DNA from 2 places in the Acidovorax sp. T1 genome. Region 2 is predicted to be linked to the other one. Evidence: predicted binding sites of a transcription regulator. Region 2 holds the regulator's gene; the other holds the start of a gene.
What was found. Region 2 encodes NrdR, which represses ribonucleotide reductase genes. Its sites were predicted from a motif close to CACNANATNTNGTG; they were not measured.
Positions count from the first base shown of each region.

Region 1 (4,413 bases), 1.8 Mb from region 2:
GCAGGCCGGCACCGGCGAGGCGCTGGACCGCCTCGTGGGCGATTCGCAGGCCATTCGCAATGTCAAGCAGCGCATCGCCAAGGTGGCCCGCAGCATGGCCCCGGTGCTGATACATGGCGAATCCGGCACAGGCAAGGAACTGGTGGCCAAGGCGCTGCACGCCAGCAGCCAGCGCTCTGACGGCCCGCTCGTTGCCGTCAATTGCGGTGCCATCCCTGAAAATCTGCTGGAAGCCGAATTTTTTGGCGCCCGCAAGGGTTCGTACACCGGCGCCAGCCAGGATCGCGACGGATATTTTCAGGCAGCACGCGGCGGCACCCTGTTTCTCGACGAAATCGGCGACCTGCCCCTGGCAATGCAATCGAAACTGCTGCGCGCCATACAAGAGCGCAGCGTGCGCCCCCTGGGTTCGACCCAGGAGGAGACCGTGGACGTGCGCATCGTGAGCGCCACCCACCGCGACCTCGCTGCCGACGTGCTGTCGGGGCGATTCCGCCAGGACCTGTATTACCGCCTGAACGTGATCGAGATCGTCATTCCGCCGCTGCGCGAGCGCCGGGAGGACCTGCCCGCCCTGTGCGCCGCCTTGCTGGCCCGCATTGCGCACGAATCGGGCATCAAGCCACCGGCGCTGACAGAGCGTGCGCTGAGCGCCATCGCCAGCCATCCCCTCACCGGCAACGTGCGCGAGCTGGAAAACCTGCTGCACCGCGCCGTGGCGCTGAGTGACGGAGACGAACTGCATGTGGAGTGCGCCACTTCCACCGCAGAGGCCTTCGGCACCCGGCCCGCCCCGCCAGCACCCATCACCGAAGTACCCTCTGGCACGCACGGGGCCAGTGGGCCACCCCCATGCGCCACGTTGCCCAATGACCTTCAGGCCTGGCTGGACCAGCAGGAGCGGGAGATCCTGGTGCGCGCACTGCGCGAGTCCCACTTCAACCGGACAGCCACTGCAGCACGGCTGGGCATCAGCCTGCGCCAGATCCGCTACCGCATTGCCCGCTTGAACATTGCTGCGCCGAACGACAACGACGTACATGACGACCTTGCCTGACGAACCTGCAGCGCGAACTTTGTGGGACGCGGGCTGGCATCGGAACGCCCTCAGGCAGCCCTCGCCTAATTTTGGTCCACGACCCCATGGCGCCGGCATCGACCTGATCGTTGTCCACTCCATCAGCCTTCCGCCGGGACAATATGGCAGCGGGGCAGTGCAGCAGTTGTTTGCCAACACCCTCGACTGGGACGCGCACCCGTACTTTCAAAGCATCCGCGGGCTGCAGGTGTCGTCGCACTTCTTCATAGAGCGGGATGGCACCCTCTGGCAATTTGTCGACTGCGACCAGCGCGCCTGGCATGCTGGCCAGTCCTGCTATCGCGGCCGCGCCCAATGCAACGACGACTCGATTGGTATCGAGCTGGAGGGACTCGAAGGACGGACCTTCGAGCCGGCGCAATACGAGGTGCTGGCCCGCCTGTGCGTCGACCTTGCAGGGCGCTACCCCGTGGCCCATGTGGCGGGACATGAACATATCGCCCCAGGACGCAAGCAAGACCCCGGCCCGGGATTCAACTGGACGCAGCTGCAAAACCTGCTCGCGTGGCCCCTCGCGCGGTTCCCCATCGAAACCCGAGGCGCTGCCAACACCATCCGATGATGCCGCTGTAGCACGCAAACATCAGCACTGGCGCCGCCATCCGGCGGCTTAAAAAAAGTCTGCCGCAATATCCATGCGGCTCGCTATCGGAAAACCGCCTGTATCGCCCTATTTTGCTTGATTTCGGTCATGGAAAGCCCGCTGCATGGGGCTTGCCGGGCCTGTCGATGTCCTACTTCGCGCCCTATCAACAACTTGTTTGAGACAGGAAGGGTTTTCCCGGCTGTACACTACCGGTAGTGTCTTGAACACTCACGACACACCACATATAGCGTGCTGCTGATTGAAAGCCGTTGCACCCTGCGAATTCCGCGACTGCTTTTCCAGCCCGCCAGCCCATCCCGCACAGCCCACAGAAGAGGACACCCATGCAAGCTGCTTTGAACACCCCGCCCGCCGCCCTCGCCGCCACCCCGCAGGGGTTGCCCACTCACGGCGGCGCTGCGGCCAACGTGCTGACGCACTACCAGATCATTCGGCGCAACGGTGCTGTCGTCCCGTTTGAGCCGCAAAAAATAGCTGTCGCCATGATGAAAGCCTTCCTGGCCGTGCACGGCACGCAGGGCGCTGCATCAGCCAGCGTGCGCGAGGTGGTGGATGCGCTAACGCAAAACGTGATTCGCGCGCTGATGCGCTCACGCCCCGGCGGAGGCACCTTCCATATTGAAGACGTGCAAGACCAGGTGGAACTGGGCCTGATGCGCGGCGGCCACCATGAAATTGCCCGGGCCTATGTGCTTTATCGCGAGCGCCGCACCCAGGAACGCGCCCGGCAAACCGAAGAGCAGACGCCTGCCGCCCCCCAGCTGCATGTCATTGACGGCGGCGAGCGTGTGGCGCTGGACCTGGCACGCCTGCAGTCGCTCATTGCATCGGCCTGTGTCGGCCTGGGTGCAGACGTCAGCGCCCAGCCCATCGTGGCGGAAACCATGCGCAACCTGTATGACGGCGTTCCGATGGAAGAGGTCTACAAGGCATCCATCCTCGCCGCGCGCACCCTGATCGAGAAAGATCCGGACTACACCTACGCCACGGCGCGCCTGCTGCTGCACACCATCGTGCGGGAAGTGCTGGGCCGCGAAGTCACCCAGAGCGACATGGCGCAAAGCTATGTGGACTATTTCCCGCAGTTCATCAAGAAGGGGGTGGAAAACGACCTGCTCGATGAACGCCTGCTGCAATACGACCTGCAGCGCCTGGGCGCCGCGCTCAAGGCGGACCGCGACCTGAAATTCGATTACCTCGGTCTGCAGACCCTGTATGACCGCTACTTCCTGCACGTCAAGAAAAGCCGCATCGAACTGCCCCAGGCTTTCTTCATGCGCGTGGCCATGGGCCTATCCCTGAACGAAATCGACCGCGAAGCCCGCGCGATCGAGTTCTATGAAATCCTCTCCAGCTTCGACTTCATGTCCAGCACGCCCACGCTGTTCAACAGCGGCACGCTGCGCTCGCAACTGTCGAGCTGCTACCTGACCACGGTGCCCGACGACCTCGATGGCATATACGAGTCGATCAAGGAAAATGCCCTGCTGTCCAAGTTTGCCGGCGGCCTGGGCAACGACTGGACCCGCGTGCGTGCCCTGGGCAGCCATATCAAGGGCACCAACGGCGAATCGCAGGGCGTGGTGCCCTTCCTCAAGGTGGTCAACGACACGGCTGTGGCCGTGAACCAGGGCGGCAAGCGCAAGGGCGCCGTCTGCACCTACCTGGAAACCTGGCATCTGGACATCGAAGAGTTCCTGGAGCTGCGCAAGAACACCGGCGACGACCGCCGCCGCACGCACGACATGAACACGGCCAACTGGATCCCCGACCTGTTCATGCGCCGCGTGATGGAAAAGGGCACCTGGACCCTGTTCTCGCCGTCCGACGTGCCCGACCTGCACGACCTGTTCGGCGCCGCCTTCGAAAAGGCCTATGTCGCCTACGAAGAGAAGGCAGCGCGTGGCGAGATCAAGCCCGCCAAGACCGTGCAGGCCACGGACCTGTGGCGCAAGATGCTGACCATGCTGTTCGAGACCGGCCATCCCTGGATCACCTTCAAGGATGCCTGCAATGTGCGCTCGCCCCAGCAGCACGCCGGCGTGGTGCATTCGTCCAACCTGTGCACCGAGATCACGCTCAACACCAGCGACACCGAAACCGCTGTGTGCAACCTGGGCTCGGTCAATCTGCTGCAGCACATCAAGGACGGCCAGATCGACCACGACAAGCTCAAGAAGACCATCACGGTGGCCATGCGCATGCTCGACAACGTGATCGACATCAACTACTACGCCGTCAAGAAGGCCCGCGACTCCAACCTGCGCCACCGCCCGGTGGGCCTGGGCGTGATGGCCTTCCAGGACAGCCTGTACGATTTGCGCATTCCTTACGCTTCGCAGGAAGCCGTGGAGTTTGCCGACCAGTCGATGGAAGCCATCTGCTACTACGCCTACTGGGCGTCCACCGAGCTGGCCCGGGAGCGCGGCAAGTACTCCAGCTACAAGGGCTCGCTGTGGGATCGCGGCATCCTGCCTTTCGACACGCTGAACATGCTCTCGCAAGCCCGTGGCGGCTATGTGGAAGTGGACCGTTCGTCCACGCTGGACTGGGAAGCCCTGCGCAAGAAGATCGCGCAAGACGGTATGCGCAACTCCAACTGCGTCGCCATCGCCCCCACGGCGACCATCTCGAACATCATCGGTGTCGATGCGTCGATCGAACCGTCGTTCGGCAACCTGTCGGTCAAGTCCAACCTGTCGGGTGA
Region 1 covers NZ_CP021648.1:3,156,944-3,161,356, forward strand. The annotation lists gene CCX87_RS14740 (sigma-54-dependent transcriptional regulator) at 1-1,057, shown strand, start outside; gene ampD (1,6-anhydro-N-acetylmuramyl-L-alanine amidase AmpD) at 1,041-1,661, shown strand; gene CCX87_RS14750 (ribonucleoside-diphosphate reductase subunit alpha) at 2,030-4,413, shown strand, end outside.
Region 1: CCX87_RS14750 (ribonucleoside-diphosphate reductase subunit alpha) is a predicted target of NrdR. The motif match lies at 1,922-1,935, and genes of this name have one in related genera.

Region 2 (4,413 bases):
CAGGTCGCGGGTGGACGCTCCGCCCCCATGAACCCGCCCGCCACCCTGTCGACCCAGGCCCCGGCCCGCACCGTCCCCGTCACCACACCTGCCGCCGCCGTCGCCACCCCTGACGAGGCTGACGGCGACAAGATTGCCCTGCTTTAACCCCCCTGGCAACCAGCAGTCCGACGAGGCAATGGGGCGCCGGTCAGCTACACTAGGGGCGTACGCGACTGGCGATAGGCGCGGCTCCCACAAGGGTGCCGCCGCTGACGTGGAAACCGGCAAGGGCACGCCTCTTGTGAACCACTAGGGAGCGTGCCGCAAGGGTTCAAAACCTTCTGCGTTCCGCCGTTCGCCTGGGCAGCCCTTGTTTCAAGGGACATCAGTTCATAGGACTGCCATGTACCACCGCAATATTCTTGTCGAACAAACCGACCCCGAACTCTTTACTGCCATCCAGGCCGAAAACAAGCGCCAGGAAGAGCACATCGAGCTGATTGCCAGCGAAAACTACGCCTCGCCCGCCGTCATGTGGGCCCAGGGCACGCAGCTGACCAACAAGTACGCCGAAGGCTACCCCGGCAAGCGCTACTACGGCGGCTGCGAGCATGTAGACGTGGCCGAGCAACTGGCCATCGACCGCGTCAAGCAGATCTTCGGCGCCGAAGCCGCCAACGTACAGCCCCACTGCGGCGCATCTGCCAACGAGGCCGTGTTCCTGGCTTTCCTCAAGCCCGGCGACACCATCATGGGCATGAGCCTGGCAGAAGGCGGCCACCTGACGCACGGCATGCCGCTGAACATGTCGGGCAAGTGGTTCAACGTGGTCTCCTACGGCCTGGATGCCAACGAAGCCATCGACTACGAAGCGATGGAAAAGAAGGCCCACGAAACCAAGCCCAAGCTCATCATCGCCGGTGCCTCGGCCTACAGCCTGCACATCGACTTTGCGCGCTTTGCCAAGGTGGCCAAGGACGTGGGTGCGATCTTCATGGTGGACATGGCCCACTACGCGGGCCTGATCGCCGCCGGCGTGTACCCCAACCCCGTGCCCCACGCCGACGTGGTCACCTCCACCACGCACAAGAGCCTGCGCGGCCCCCGTGGCGGCATCATCCTGATGAAGGCCGAGCACGAAAAGGCTATCAACAGCGCCATCTTCCCCGGCCTGCAAGGTGGCCCGCTGATGCACGTGATCGCAGCCAAGGCCGTGGCCTTCAAGGAAGCTCTGCAGCCCGAATTCAAGGCCTATCAGGAGCAAGTAGCGAAGAACGCCAAGGTGGTGGCAGAGACGCTGACGGCTCGCGGCCTGCGCATCGTGAGCGGCGGCACCCAAAGCCACGTGATGCTGGTGGACCTGCGCGCCAAGGGCATCACCGGCAAGGAAGCCGAGGCCGTGCTGGGCGCCGCCCACATGACCATCAACAAGAACGCAATCCCCAACGACCCTGAAAAGCCAATGGTGACCAGCGGCGTGCGCATTGGCACCCCGGCCATGACCACGCGCGGCTTCAAGGAAGAAGAGGCCCGCATCACCGCCAACCTGATTGCCGACGTGCTGGACAACCCGCGCGACGAAGCCAACATCGCCGCCGTGCGCGCCAAGGTCAACGCGCTGACGGCACGTTTCCCGGTCTACGGTTAATCCCGGCGCATTGCCCTCATGAAGTGCCCCTTCTGCAGCCACCTGGAGACGCAAGTCGTCGAGACCCGGGTGTCCGAGGATGGGGTCTTCATCCGCCGCAGGCGCCAGTGCGGCGCCTGCGAAAAGCGCTTCACCACCTACGAGCGGCCGGAAGTGAGCTTTCCGGCCATCGTCAAAAAGGACGGCCGCCGCATCGAATACGAGCGCGGCAAGCTGCTCGCCTCATTCAACCTGGCGCTGCGCAAGCGGCCCGTGAGCACCGTCCAGATCGACAGCGCCATTGAGCGCATCGAGGAAAAACTGCTCAACCTGGGGCAGCGCGAGGTGCTTTCCAGCCGCATTGGTGAACTGGTCATGCGCGAGCTCAAGAAGCTCGACAAGGTGGCCTACATCCGTTTTGCCAGCGTGTACCGCAGCTTCGAAGATATCGACGACTTCCGTGCGATGGTCGACGAGGTTCGCAAGTAAATTGAGCCAGATTTAGCACATTTTTGGCCCGCAGCGCTTATGCATCAAGCGCTATCAGCTATCAATCAAATAGCAATTTCTGACCGGAGCACGGTCGCCGGCAGGCCACATGGCGCAGAGGCAGCGGGCTTGCACCCGCAACAGTTCACTATCAAAAAAAGAGCTATCAGCGCTTGATACACAAGCGCCAGCGGCACTTTTGATGGTTACCGGCTTGATCCCGTGCCCTGGGCACTGCGGGTGATGCGGTTCGTCGCCGGGGGTGCCACGGGGCTGTGGGCGCGGAAATAGGCCTCCAGCGCGTCCAGATCCTGGCCGCCGCCCAGCATGTCGGGTGCCTGCGCGAATGCCGTGAAATTGTCGCCGCCGCTGGCCAGGAAGTTGCTCATGGCGACGCGCACACGGGTCTCGTCGGTCACTGGCTGGCCATGCAGCAGCATGTGGCTGATGCGCTCGCCGGCCGGCCGCGAGAGATCGTAGGCATAGCCAAACCCCGCCGACACCGACAGCACGCGCGGCCGCTCTGGCGTGTTGGTGCCGCTGTGAAACTGCTGCTCCAGCGCCGCACGCAGCTGGGCCCCGGTGAGGGCCTTGACCACCAGGTGGTTGCCAAAAGGCTGCACGGCAAACAGCTGTCCATAGCGCACCACCCCTTGCCCGTCGGGCACCAGATCGGCACGCACACCACCAGGGTTCATGACGGACATCTGCGCCCCGCCCTGCTCGGGCAGGCGCGTTGCTGCCAGTTGGGCGTCGGCAATCAGGTTGCCCAGCGGTGATTCGAGCGATGGGCCGGGTTGCCGCACGATGGCAGCGGTGGCCTGCCCCACGGGCCGCTGGACCAGCGGCACGGCTGCCGCGCGGTAGGTGGAAACGATGTGCTGCACGCCGGGGTCGGCAGAAAACACGGGCACGACGGCTTTCGTGTCCACCCGGCCCTGCGGGCCCGTGAACCCTTCGCCCTGCACGATGACCTGGCGCGCCGCCTTGCGCAGCACGCGGCGGGTGCGGGTGTCCACGCGCAGGGCAATCTCGGTGACCAGCGTGCCATACAGGCCTGCGCTGGTCAGCAGAAACGGGCGCTGCGGGTTCACGCTGGCGTAGTCGCAAACATAGGCCCGGTGCGTGTGGCCCGAGACCACCACGTCCACGGCGGGGTCGAGCTGCTCAAGGATGGGGACGATGTCGCCGCTCAGCCCCGCGCAGCTGGTTTCGGTGATGCCTGCCGTGGTGCTGCCGCCCTCGTGGATCACCACCACGATCACATCGACGCCCTGAGCCCGCAGTTGCGGCACGAGCGCGTTGGCGGTGGCGGCCTCGTCCTCGAACCGCAACCCGGCCACGCCAGTGGGCGACACCATAGTGGGCGTGGCCTTGAGCGTGAGGCCAATGAACCCCACGGTGACTGTGGCACCCCCTTCATGAAAACGCTTGAGCCCCGTGGCAGGCAAGAGCGTCTGGCCATCCTCGCGCACGGTGTTGGCAGCCAGAAAGCCAAAGCGGGCCCCGTCAAAAGGCCGGGAAATCTGGCAGGGCGTGCGCACGGTGAACTGCTCGCAACCGCCGTGCTGCAGCCGCAGCAGCTCGCGCCAGCCGCGGTCGAATTCATGGTTGCCCACGGCGTTGAAATCAATCTGCATGCGGTTGACGGCCTCGACGGTGGGCTCGTCCAGAAACAGGGCCGAGGCCAGTGGCGAAGCCCCCACCATGTCGCCGGCGGACACCACCGCGTGGTGCGGATTGCGGGCCTTGAGCGCCGCAATGGCGCTGGCCAGATAGGCCGCGCCACCCGCCGGCACGGCCACAGCCCCCGCAGGCCCCGGCACGCTGACCGCCAGGCGTGGCGGTTCCAGGTGGCCGTGCAGGTCGTTGAAGCCGATCAGCGTGATGTCGATGTGCTGCGGCGCCGGTGCCACGGCGGCACAGCCTGCCAGGGCCGCCAACACACCCATGGCAGCGGCAGTGCGCACGCCCCGGCGCAACAACCACCGGGCCATCACGGGCAACCGGGCCACCTGAGTCCTTAAAGAATCGAAGCCCGGATGGGCGGCACGCCGGCCACCACATCGGCGCACTGGGCGCGGTGGCGCAGGGCGTGCTCCATGACCACCAGGGCCAGCAGCGCCTCGGCAATGGGTGCGGCGCGGATGCCCACGCAGGGGTCATGGCGGCCCTTGGTGATCACTTCGACGCTCTGGCCGTGGATGTCGATCGACTCGCGCGGACTGATGATGGAGCTGGTGGGCTTGATGGCGATGCTCACTTCCAGGTCTTGCCCGGTGCTGATGCCTCCGAGCACACCACCCGCGTTGTTG
Region 2 covers NZ_CP021648.1:1,337,326-1,341,738, reverse strand. The annotation lists gene CCX87_RS06400 (lytic transglycosylase domain-containing protein) at 1-147, shown strand, start outside; ZMP/ZTP riboswitch at 202-354, shown strand; gene glyA (serine hydroxymethyltransferase) at 386-1,630, shown strand; gene nrdR (transcriptional regulator NrdR) at 1,649-2,098, shown strand; gene CCX87_RS06385 (bifunctional metallophosphatase/5'-nucleotidase) at 2,305-4,050, opposite strand; gene aroC (chorismate synthase) at 4,122-4,413, opposite strand, start outside.